Regions from separate parts of the Margalitia sp. FSL K6-0131 genome, predicted to be linked through region 2. Evidence: riboswitches for the same ligand, from Rfam matches in the RefSeq annotation. Region 2 holds a riboswitch; each other region holds the start of a gene.

Region 1 (4,278 bases), 1.2 Mb from region 2:
CAAACCAACAAAAAGAGAATGAAAGCTATGATAAATAAACCGTATTGTTGTCTAAAACGTTTAAACCAATCCATCTGTAATCCTTCTCTCTAGTTCTTGACGATATTTCACCATTTCAGCTGTATAAATCATCCCAGCTTCTCTCGGTCTTGGCAGATCTACCTTCAATTCTTCCACTCCTTGCTGCGGATGGAGAATAAGGATTCTATCACTAAGAAGAATAGCCTCTTCTAAATCATGAGTAATAAAGAGAATCGTTTTATCAAGTTCCTGCCAAATCGAAAGCAGCCATTTTTGCATATCTCGCTTTGTAAAAGCATCGAGGGCTCCGAATGGTTCGTCTAATAACAGTACTTCCGAACCAGTCAGAATGGTTCGCAAAAAAGCGATGCGCTGCTTCATGCCGCCGGAAAGTTGTTTTGGCAAAGCATTTTCCCATTCCGCAAGGCCTGTTTTCCGAAGCCATTCTCTCACATCCTCTTTTGTATAGTTATTTCCTTTTTGAATTTCTGAATGAAGCATTAAGTTCTCTAAAACAGTCCTCCATGGTAAAAGCAAGTTCTGCTGTGGCATATAACCGAAACTGCCCGGAGATGGAATTGCCGTATCCATTAATATTTGTCCCGTTTTCGGTTGGAGCAGTCCAGCAATTAGTTTTAAAATGGTGCTCTTACCTGAACCGCTTTTTCCTATCAAACTAACAAATTCACCTTTTTCAACCGTTAAAGAAAAATTGGAAACAATCGGGTTGTGATCATAGGTAAAAGAAACCTTCTCTAAATGAAGTGTCATTTTACTCTTTCCTTTCTAAAAAGGCTCTTTTCTTTATCTACCTTATAATTTATATGTGTCAGTAGATAAGCTACATAAAGCAGCCCTTTATAATGGCCAATCTTGTCCAGACATAAGCATCTCCCAAAATAAATATTCATATTTGGAAGTGATTTGAAAATGATTTTCCAGCACTGCCAGTTCCTCCTCTGATTTCCCAATAGTTATTTCATCCAATAATTTAATCAACCATAGTGCAATGGAACCGAATTCATCGGAGGAATACGTCTCTATCCATGTTTTGTAAGGATTATTCTCCAGCTGATGTCCATATTGTTTTTTCAATAGCTTTCCAATTTCCCAGTAGTCCCAAGCACATGGCAGCAGACATGAAATGAGCTCTGCAAGCGTTCCATTTTGGGCAACACTTAACATATAGCTCGTATATGCTAAATTATTTGGCGTAGGCTTTGTTTGTTCCAACTCTTCCGTTGTTATACCAAACTGACTAGCGTATTCCCGATGAACATTCATTTCAAAATGAAGAATGTTATGTAGTAGCTGGGCAAAATGTGTCATCGATGCAAGATCATTTGCTTTTTGAACACCAATAGCATATAACTTCGCATATTGGATCAAATAAACATAATCCTGTTTCATATATTCTTGAAACATTTCTTTCGGAAGTGTCCCTTTCCCTATTCCTTGTACAAATGGATGCTGATGATTTTGATTCCAGATTGATTGAATATTATTAAATAAGCGTTCAGAAAAAGTCATTTTTCATTGCTCCTTCCTGTGGCCTAAAGCTCACGATTGAAAAGACTGTTTTTGCGAATGATTCCCTGCAGTGCCTGATTTTTCAGTAAAACCTTTAAAACAATTATTCCAATTACCGCACCTCCGAAAGAACTTACAATAAATGCTGGAATAAAGCCAAAAACGGCTGCTTTTTGCCCAAGGATAAGAGTGGCCAGCGGATAACAGCAAATAGCACCAATGATACCTGTCCCCACTACTTCACCAGTAAATGCCCACAAAAGCTTTTTCGTTTTCATAAATAAAATCCCTGAAAGAAAAGCACCAATCATACTTCCTGGAAACGCGAAAATCGATCCCGTCCCTGCCATGTTCCGTATAAGGGAAACAATAAATGCCTGGGCAACCGAATACATCGGTCCTAATAGAACAGCCGTTAAAACATTTGCCATATGCTGAATGGGAAAAATCTTTGCAAAGCCTACCGGAATGTACACGATATTACTTGTTAATGTAGTGATGGCAATAATCACACAAGTTAAAGTCATTTTTTTAACCTTACTCATAATAAAAAATTCCTCCTTTATAATAAAAAAACCGCTCTCAAAATAGAAAGCGGTTGTAGCATTAGTTGTATATCTCAACAACAATCTACCGCTTCCCTACGCCAGTACAACCTGGATCAGGTCCAAAGGGTTTCAATCCAACGATTTCTCTCAGCCACACGGCTCCCCTAGCAGATACTAATATTCAATTGGAAGGACGCAAAAAACCCGCCCTTCATGTAAGGACGGGTTACATTTACAAGGATAAAATATTCATTACCTTCATAAATTCAGCCACTTCCTTACGCCAGCACTAACTGGATCAAGTTCAAAGGGTCCAGAACATATCTGTCTCAGTCTGTTTAAGACTCCCCTAGTGATTCATTATTCATTTATATACATATACTAGCACAAATTTTAGAAAAAGAAAGAAGAAATTTTATTATATTAATAAAATAACCATCGGAGATAATGTAATCATCAATCTTTTCGACCTTTGTATCATAAATTGAGTCGGGATTTGGGTACCTTGTTTCCTTAATTCTCCCTCTTTCATGATAACACTCCTTCCATCATTTTTATTTACAGTCAATTTTTTTGGTCTAATGCAACTTTTTATTATATATTATCCAAAATTCAAGATTATGTTCGCCAATTTTGATTATTTTTTTCCTCAGTTTATTAGTTATTATGAATTTATTTATGGTTTTATCTTCACATAGACTTAAAAACGCTAAACACAAAAAAGCCAGTTTCTTATGGAAACTGACTAAGTTGATTATGTAAGGAGCCGCCTTTGCCGTAATTTAATGATAAGAAAGTTTTAAACCACCACTCCTCAAAGTGGGTGTTCTCAGAAACGTTTCTGCGTGTCCTCCATGTCTTATAGACAGAGGCTTGTCATTCCGGTTTCTATATAAACTCCCTATTACAGCTCAAAGGTTAAAACTTTATTATGATTACGAACAACGCAGCTTGTGTTATTATATTACTCCCCTTTTGATAAAAAATCAAATGAAAGGTTTTCCATCCAATTTTAATGTCTGCAGACAAAGATTCCTCTATGTCATTAAAGGCGGTAATTTTCATAGTGTTTTTACGAAAATAACGTTTATATGAAAAAACGAATTCAGTGCCCACTATTGATATTTTTGAGCACTTACACCCGATGAGAAGAAACTTGAAGCTTCCTTTTCGCTATTGTTGCTAAACGGATAGAGAATAATACCGCAATGACAGCAAATATAGCGATCATCCCAACGACACCCATCCATCCGAAATTACTGTAGAAGGTTCCGCTTACCGTACCTCCAATACTTGAGCCTGTGTAATAAAAGAACAAATAAAGAGCTGATGCTTGTGCTTTATCATGTGACGAAAGCTTTCCAACCCAGCCGCTTGCAATGGAATGGCCGGCAAAAAATCCGAAAGTAAAAATAGCAATGCCAATAATTTTTAGCCATAGATTTGTGTTAAGGGTTATGAGTGACCCGATTAATAATATAGCGAGAGAAACTTGCAAGATTTTTCTTCTGCCATGTTTATCTGCCAACATTCCCATCCATGTTGAACTAAAGGTTCCAACTAAATAGACGACGAAAATAAATCCGACTAAGGTTTGACTTAAGGAATAAGGCGGTGCAATTAATTGAAATCCAATATAATTATAAAGAGAAACAAAGCTTCCCATTAATAAAAATCCAATACCAAATAGATAAATTAATCCAGGTTCTTTAAATTGACTGAACAGTGATGTTCCTAATTTTCCAATCTCCAATTTTCGTGCTTGGAAATGAGTTGACTTGGGTAATGTAAACCAAAATAATAGACTCGCAAGTAAACTGATAATACCAATTACTACAATAGCAATTCTCCAATTAAAAAAATCGGTCAGGACCCCGCTGATGATACGTCCGCCCATACCGCCGATAGAGTTTCCGCTTATATATAACCCCATCGCCATTCCCAAACTTTTCGGCTCAATTTCCTCCCCCAAATAAGCCATTGCAATCGCAGGCAATCCGCCTAAAACAATCCCTTGCAGAATTCTTAGTAAAAGTAATAAATGAAAACTTGGACTAAATGCTGTTAATATTGCTAATATCGAAGAAGCTACTAATGAAATCGTCATAACCGGTTTTCGACCATATACTTCTGAGAGAGAGCCTGTAAGCAGCATACTAATAGCTAGTGCAATGGTGGT
Region 2 (4,278 bases):
GAAGCAGGGGCATGATCATTTTTGTCCGCCAGTACAACACTGGGGAAACATAGGGCCGCACCAATAATTAAACCTTTTAATACAAATCTCGGGAAGTGCATCCTTTCACCTCCTTTCAGAGAATCTAGACTGAAACTACTCTTCATTAGGATTTCTTACGAAAGACAATAATCTTTATGGAATGCTTTTATAAAGAATTACTAAAAAGCTTGTCACTTTTTGTCCGTTTTCAATATAAATAGATCTATTTACCTGTATTTTGATAAGAAAATGACATTTTAATAGATATATTGTTATTTTTGTTAAAATAAAAAAAAGGACCCTAAGATCCTTTTTGAAATTCATTTATCTTTTTGATCGGATTTACCTGGAAGCTCAAAAAGAAACCGTTTAAATGTTATTAAGAAGAGGAAAGGATATATGAAAGGTGGTTCCTTTATTCAATTCACTTTCCACCATAATGGTTCCACGATGATTTTCAATAATTTTATAGCTGACCATTAACCCTAACCCATTTCCATTTTCCTTTAATGTGTAGAAGGGTTCTCCTATTTTAACGACTTGTTCAGGTAACATCCCAATTCCGTTATCTTGTATGGAAATCATTACATTTTCCTCGTCCAATGAGCTGGAGATCTTAATTTTGCCCCCATTAGGTAATGCATCAATAGCGTTTTTAAGCATATTCAGAAATACTTGAGCTAATTGATTTCTTTCTCCGTAGATGAGAATGTCGTTATCGTGATATGCTTCGGTAATTTCAACATTTTTCATAGCGGCTTCCGCGTTGAGTAAATGAACGACATTCCTTATGATATCGACTAGGTTGCAATTATTAAATTCAACAGTATGCGGTTTCGCGAACACCATGAATTCGTTCACAATAAAATTAATGCGGTCAATTTCCTCTAATATCGTTTTAGAATAAAGATATTTCTTCTCATCTGAAAAATGGTCAAGAATTTGAACAAAACCGCGAATGGTAGTGAGAGGATTGCGGATTTCATGTGCAATCCCAGCTGCCAGTTCACCAACCAACGATAACTTCTCGGTCTTGCGAAGCATTTCTTCGGTATTTTTTTGCTCAGTAATATCATGTTGAATGGAAAAATGCTGAAACGTGTTCCCGTTGCGATCTTTAAACGGCACTATAGTGCAATCAACCCAATAAAGACTGCCATCTTTTGCTTTGTTACAAATTTCTCCTTTCCAAACCTTGCCTTGTTTTATATATTCTCGTATTTCTTGAAAAAATTCTTCCGTGTGATAGCCGGAGTTTAAAAGATTGTGATGGTTTTGCCCTATTAGTTCTTCTTCCTTGTATTTCGTTATGTCGCAAAATTTTTGATTAGCATATTTAATAGCATCCTCCTTATCCGTAATAACAAGGATCGTTGCCTCTTTCAATGCATTTTTTAGATCATTTAGTTCACGCAAAGTGATATTTTCTTCTGCCAAACATGAGGCATATTGACGCAATTCTTTTATGATGAGCGGATTCATTTGGTTTGAAAAAATAGTAGATGCTTGCTGTATAAAAGAATCTATTTTTTTCATTACTTGAAATAGAACCTGTGGAGAGATGCTGCAGTTGTTTATCTCTTCTTCTAAAAAGTCCATAATCACCGATTTATAATGATGGCTCGGAAAAAGATATTGCTTTTGAAGTCGTGTATGAAATATGTACGTTTTTTCTAGTAACAATCTTGCCCATTTATTCATCATGAAATGAGTGGATTCTATATTCTGGGAAAGAGAATTACCAAGACAATGAAAAAACACTTCTTGGATAGATGTAAGATTTTGGAGTAAATGAAAATGTGGATCATTGCTTTGTTTTTCCTGTAGATTTTTCGCTAATAGGTGGCAATGATCCATTAACTTTTGACCAATCCGTTTCAATTCCTTATCCATACCCTCCACCTCTTTCAACAATAGTCTCTTTGTACCATTAAATTTTGACAACAAACCACAAAATCCCTTTTTTTTGTGCCTGTTACCACAAATGGATGTTAAGGGTGTCAGGGACCACTTGTGTACAAATTATACGATGGACGCGCAACACTGTTTAATTGCTTTACATATTGAATTCTGCGGGATATGATAAGTACAAAGAATAAAAGTTTTAAAGACTACTAGGGGTGCCCTAATTTGGGCTGAGAGAAAAACAGGAAGTTTTTTAACCCTTTGGACCTGATCTGGTTAATACCAGCGGAGGAAAGTAGTGGAGTGAAAAATGTTTTTTCTCTTACTAATGATGCCAGGTCCTAAAGAAGGAGCTGGCTTTTTTGTATTTCCCCCAGGAACACGACCCAGAATATGACTTTGAGGAGGATGAAAAATGGATAAGGTATTAATTGGAGACATTTTACACAATGTGAGGAAGGAAAATCCGCTTGTTCATAATATTACGAATGTGGTAGTGACAAATTTTACGGCCAACGGACTTTTGGCATTAGGGGCGTCTCCTGTAATGGCATATGCTCCTGAAGAGGTGGGGGACATGGCTAAGATTGCCGGTGCGCTAGTTTTAAATATGGGAACGTTAAATTCAGAAACGGTAGAATCGATGATTATTGCAGGAAAGTCCGCTAATGCCCACGGGGTTCCGGTCATTTTTGATCCGGTTGGAGCAGGCGCAACACCGTATCGAACCGAGATGGCAGGTAGGATTATGAGAGAAGTAAAGATTTCCATTATAAGAGGAAATGCAGGGGAGATTGCTAATATCGCAGGTTTTCAGGCAGAGGTGAAGGGAGTAGATGCAGGGAATGTCCAAGGAAATCAAATAGATCTTGCTATCACCGCTGCTCGTAAACTGCAAACGATTATCGTAGTAACTGGAAAAGAGGATGTAATTACGGATGGTACCACAACCTTTGTGGGTCGAAACGGTCATCCGATATTAACGAAAGTAACAGGCACAGGTTGTTTGTTAACTTCTGTAATTGGTGCTTTTGCTGCTGTTGAAAAAAATCTATTGGCTGCAGCTGCCTCTGCCGTTACAGCATATGGAATTGCTGCTGAATTGGCAGCAGAAAGAACAGCTTCCAAAGGACCGGGAAGCTTTCAAATGGAGTTTCTAGATCAGCTTGCATCTGTTTCAGGTCAACATGTAATCGAAAAAGCTTTCATTGAACAAAGAGAAGGGTAGGTGCCGGAAAATGAGAAAAGCATTAACAATAGCAGGCTCCGATAGTGGTGGAGGAGCAGGTATTCAGGCGGATTTAAAAACGTTCCAAGAGCTTGAGGTATATGGAATGTCAGCCATCACAGCAATAACCGCCCAAAATACATTAGGAGTTCAAGCAGTTTATCCCTTATCGGTGGAGGCGGTAGTAGAGCAAATTCGTTCCATAGCAGATGATATTGGGGTGGATGCCCTAAAGACAGGAATGCTGTTCAACGCTGATATAATCCAAGCGGTTTCTGAGCAAATCATCTTAAATAACTGGAAAAATATCGTTATAGACCCTGTGATGATTGCGAAAGGAGGAGCCTCTCTATTGCAGCAAGAAGCAGTATCCGCATTGAAAAAGAAGCTTATCCCGTTATCATTGATTATCACTCCGAATATTCCGGAAGCGGAAGTGATTATTGATATGGAAATAAAATCAATAAAAGATAAAGAAGAAGCAGCGAAAAGATTCATTGAATTAGGTGTAAAAAATGTTGTTATTAAAGGCGGACATGACACGGATCCGTTAGAGACAATGGATCTTTTTTACGATGGATATGAATTTGCTTATTTAAAGTCAAAAAGAATCAATACGGAAAACACTCATGGAACCGGTTGTACCTTTTCGGCAGCTATTACCGCAGAACTTGCCAAAGGCAAAAAGGTGTATGATGCGGTTGTAACTGCAAAAGATTTTATCCAAGCGGCAATTGAAGAAAATATTCCACTTGGAAACGGACATGGTCCAACGAATCATTGGGCATATAAAAAAAGGAGCAGTTTGATAAAATGACGAGAATCGATTCGGATAGTTTAAGAGATATATTAAAATTATATTTTATTATGGGCAGTACAAATTGCTATAAAAGTCCTGCAAGTGTACTGAAGGATGCTATTGCTGGCGGGATCACCTTATTTCAATTTCGCGAAAAAGGAATAGACGCTTTAACGGGCGACGCGAAATTTGCACTTGCCGAGGAGCTACAGACCATCTGCAAAGAACATGGGATCCCATTTATTGTGAATGATGATATTGACTTAGCCATTTCCTTAGAGGCTGACGGGGTACATATTGGCCAAGAGGATGCACCGGTGGATGA
Region 3 (4,278 bases), 1.3 Mb from region 2:
TGCTTGCTGCTTTGCCTCCATCATTTTTTGAAACTCCTGTACCTCTGCTTGTGAACTGGCAATCTTGACTAATCCCTTCTGCACCAATTCAATATCAATCCCTGACCTTTCCTTTAATTCCACAGCTAGATTAGGAAACATCGAACGGCTCTTTTTGGCCAATTGAAAGAGTGGGCCATCCTTTTCAAGCTCTGCTTGGGCAGCAAGCATTCCCGCCGCCGCACTTGATGCTTTGCTAGCTAAACGGTCCTTTTCTAATAGAATTACCTTTAAGCCACGTTTCGCAAGGTTATAGGAAATTGCACTGCCATTAACACCGCCACCTACAACGATGGCATCATAACATTCACTCATTTTGCTTTACCTCTTTCCCTTAACCCAAGTTGAAATGAATATTCTTTTACTGCTTGAAGGGGATTGTCCGCCAACATGACCCCAGACATTACAGCAACCCCTTGTACCCCTGTTTTTAACACCTTTTTCACGTGCTTAAAATCAATACCGCCAATAGAAATCACAGGAATAGTCACTTTCGTAGTTACTTCTCTTAATTTTTCCAAACCGCGTGGTTCTACATCAGGCTTGGATTGCGTGGAAAAAATATGTCCAAACAACACATAATCTGCACCGAACTTTTCAGCATACAACGCCTCATTTAGGGAATGAACGGAACAGCCCAACCTTAAACTTGGAAACACCCCTTTTACCGCAGAAATGTCCAAGCTATGATAAGCAAGTTGTACACCCTTTACCCGCGCGACCATTGCTACATCTATACGGTCATTGATTATTATTTTTTCTAACGGAACGCCGTTAGCGTTTAATTGATTCACTATTTCAATAAGCTCCCTGGCCGATTTCTTTTTTTCCCTAATATGAAAAGCATCGATATAAGGATGAATTTCACCTACGATTTGAACCATTTCAGAAACAGACTGCATTCCTGTTGAAATAATATGTAGCTCGGGCCTCAATTTACATCCACCAACCTCAATATTTGATAAATCTCGTACTCTATTTCATATTTAATAAGAGTGCAATCTTTTTCCTATTCCAAATCAGCTATCAATAAACTGTTGACCTTTTGCTTAATCGGCCAATCTTCCATCCGATAAGCCATTTCCCAAAAGGAGTATTCGTATTGACTGCTTATGATAAAATGTTGTGTCATTCGTTCTAAATCCGAATCCGTTACTTGCTTGGCAATCTCGTCAATACGCTGGATTTGCTCCATCACTTTTTCATGAAACCACTCACCGCCATATGCCGCAATCCATTCTTGGTAAATTGGTTCCTCTGGTGTATTTCCCTTTAATCGCTGCCCAATTTCATCATAAAGCCAATAGCACGGCAATAAGGCAGCAATTATATCACCGATATGACCTGCAAATGCCGCACGGTACAGATGAGATGTATAAGCATAAGCTGTCGGTGCAGGCTTAAATTCCTCTCTTTCAGCTTCTGTGATCCCCAATTGTTTAGAAAAATGAGCATGTAGTTTAAGCTCGGCTTCAGCCGTCCCTTGTGCGTGGACCGCCATACGTGCCGTTGTATGTAAATCTGGTGCCTTAGCTGCCCCATAAGCTTGCACCCTTGCAAAATGAGAAAGATAATACGAATCCTGTAACACATAATATCGAAAACTTTCCAATGATAGGCTTCCATCTGCAATTCCCGTCACAAAAGGATGATGAAAACTAGCTTCCCAAATGGTATCCACTTCTTGTCGTAACTGTTCTGAAAAATTCATACGATCTCCTCCAAAAAATCATTTTGTTGTGCATCCATAGATCTTTTCAAAGTGCAACAAAAAACCACTTTCTCAACGCTCAAGAAAGTGGTTTTATATGGAAATTAAAATACACAAAAAATTTCCTTGTTCCACTTCCCTACGCTGGTATAAACCAGATCAGGTTCTAAGAGTCTCAAAGTCACACTTTAATCTCAGCCATTTAAATGGCACCCCTAGTGGTTAAAAAAATATTAAGTTTTCCAACAATATTTCGCTATTATCATAGCATGATTTAAATATATGTCAAGAAGATATATTGTCTAGTAATGTCTTATTTCCTTTCAACTATCTTACTTATTTAAAATGATATTTAAGTATTTTTAGATCTTCACGGATCCAACTTTTAACCACTTCATACATGATAAATACTTATCATCAAACTAACACTGGTGATCCATCAAACTTCGGCAGCCATTCCCCATGCGCTTCGATTAAATCATCACATAACGAAACGATATCATCCAACGATAATTCAGCTGATGTATGTGGATCCAGCATAGCTGCTTGATAAATGTGTTCCCGCTTTCCAGTAATGGCTGCCTCTATGGTGAGCAGTTGAGTATTGATATTTGTTCGGTTAAGTGCTGCTAATTGCTCTGGGAGATCCCCTACATAGGTAGGAGTGATGCCGCTGCGATCTGCAATACATGGAACTTCTACACATGCTTTTTCAGGTAGGTTGCTAATAAGTCTTCCTGTATTGAGCACATTTCCGCCAAATTTAAATGGAATATCTGTTTCAATTGCTTCGATAATTCTTGAGCCGTATTCTTTTGTACGAGTATGGTCTAATGACTTGTTATTTACTAAATCCTCTCTCATTCTTTCCCAATTTTCTATTTGGTTCACACATCTGCGCGGATATTCATCAAGTGGAATATTGTACTTGTCTATCAGCTCTGGATACCTTGATTTTATAAAATATGGATGGTATTCAGCATTGTGTTCGGATGATTCCGTTACATAGTAGCCAAACTTATCCATCAATTCGAATCGGACCATATCATGGTGCTTTGTTTTTTGTTTTTCTTTCGCTCTTTTCTTTATTTCAGGATATAGATCTTTCCCATCCTTTTTTACTTCTAACAACCATGCCATATGGTTAATGCCAGCAATCTTTTCCTGTACTCCTTTTGGATCCATCCCTAATGAACGAAATAACTCTTTTGTACAAACTTGGACACTATGACATAATCCAACCGTTTTGATATTTGTAAAACGATTCATAACCCCAGTTAAAACCGCCATTGGATTCGTGTAATTGAGGAATAATGCATTAGGACACACTTCTTCCATATCCTTTGCAAAATCAAGCATTACCGGAATGGTGCGCAGATTACGGAAGATTCCGCCTATTCCGACCGTATCTGCAATCGTTTGTCTTAAACCATATTTTTTCGGAATCTCAAAATCAATAACCGTACTTGGTTTGTATCCGCCTACTTGAATGGCATTGATGACGTATTTTGCATCCCTAAGTGCCTCTTTCCGATCATGATACGCTTTGATTTGAATGTTTTTGTTTAGGTTTTCTTTTAAATTAGTCAGCATTTTTTCTGAATCGCTTAAACGCTGTTCATCAATATCAAACAACGCAAATTCAAAGCCTTCTAAAGCTGGAACTAACATACAATCTCCCAGGACATTCTTTGCAAATACAGTACTTCCCGCTCCTAAAAACGTAATTTTAGACATTATTCTCTCCTTATTTAACAGAATTTTTTCTATTAAACTATTCCACTCTTAAGCTGATTTTTCCTTCCTTTGCAGAAGCACAGCTCCAATCACTATAATCCCTTTAAACGCCTCTCTTAAAAACGGCGGCACTCCAAATAAATTCAATAAATTATTCATTACCGCAATAATTAACATCCCATAGATGGTACCGATAATAAATCCTCTTCCGCCCATCAGGCTTGTTCCACCTACTACCGCTGCAGCAATAGCATCCATTTCTGCTCCTCTTCCAGCGTTTGCAAAGTCCATGGAACCTATCCTAGTCACTTGAAGAATAGCCGCAATGGAAACAAGAATCCCCATTAATGCATATACTCGTACCTTAATTTTATCTACATTTACTCCGGATAGCTTTGCCGATTTTTCATTGGAACCGACCGCAATGACTTGTCTCCCGAAAACGGTTCGCTTAGAGACATAATAAAGGATATATGCAATGATAGCCCAATATAGAATCGGCATAATCAAATATCCTCCAATGCTGAGATTGGAAACTTGTAAGAAATCCATCGGCACTGTCGGGTTGTAACCTTGCATGAATTGTTGGGTAACGCTCCTAAAGATCATCATCGCGCCTAAAGTAATAATAAATGGAGGAGTTTTCCCTTTAGTAATGGTGACTCCTATCAAAGAACCTAACAAATAGCCGAAAACTAATACCAGTAAAACCGCAATAAGATATGCAGGAATTCCCGTAATTCCTATTTGCGCCAAAAGTCCTTTCGATCCTGTATCCAAAAGGATCATTG

The links. A riboswitch is a leader RNA that binds a small molecule or an ion and turns the genes downstream of it on or off. The one in region 2 is predicted to bind thiamine pyrophosphate.
Region 1: linked by a shared signal. The riboswitch ahead of thiW (energy coupling factor transporter S component ThiW) and the one ahead of thiM (hydroxyethylthiazole kinase) in region 2 are both predicted to bind thiamine pyrophosphate.
Region 3: linked by a shared signal. The riboswitch ahead of tenA (thiaminase II) and the one ahead of thiM (hydroxyethylthiazole kinase) in region 2 are both predicted to bind thiamine pyrophosphate.

What each region holds. Positions count from the first base shown of each region.
Region 1 covers NZ_JBBOZS010000001.1:3,042,581-3,046,858, forward strand. The annotation lists gene NSQ59_RS14885 (ABC transporter permease) at 1-74, opposite strand, end outside; gene NSQ59_RS14890 (ABC transporter ATP-binding protein) at 61-792, opposite strand; gene tenA (thiaminase II) at 880-1,551, opposite strand; gene thiW (energy coupling factor transporter S component ThiW) at 1,575-2,096, opposite strand; TPP riboswitch at 2,173-2,275, opposite strand; TPP riboswitch at 2,358-2,460, opposite strand; RNA gene ssrS (6S RNA) at 2,859-3,055, opposite strand; gene NSQ59_RS14910 (MFS transporter) at 3,235-4,278, opposite strand, start outside.
Region 2 covers NZ_JBBOZS010000001.1:4,257,794-4,262,071, reverse strand. The annotation lists gene NSQ59_RS20840 (hypothetical protein) at 1-101, opposite strand, end outside; gene NSQ59_RS20835 (ATP-binding protein) at 391-1,914, opposite strand; TPP riboswitch at 2,128-2,237, shown strand; gene thiM (hydroxyethylthiazole kinase) at 2,342-3,154, shown strand; gene thiD (bifunctional hydroxymethylpyrimidine kinase/phosphomethylpyrimidine kinase) at 3,165-3,971, shown strand; gene thiE (thiamine phosphate synthase) at 3,968-4,278, shown strand, end outside.
Region 3 covers NZ_JBBOZS010000001.1:2,939,311-2,943,588, forward strand. The annotation lists gene thiO (glycine oxidase ThiO) at 1-354, opposite strand, end outside; gene tenI (thiazole tautomerase TenI) at 351-974, opposite strand; gene tenA (thiaminase II) at 1,049-1,750, opposite strand; TPP riboswitch at 1,870-1,977, opposite strand; gene NSQ59_RS14390 (alpha-glucosidase/alpha-galactosidase) at 2,168-3,487, opposite strand; gene NSQ59_RS14395 (ABC transporter permease) at 3,536-4,278, opposite strand, start outside.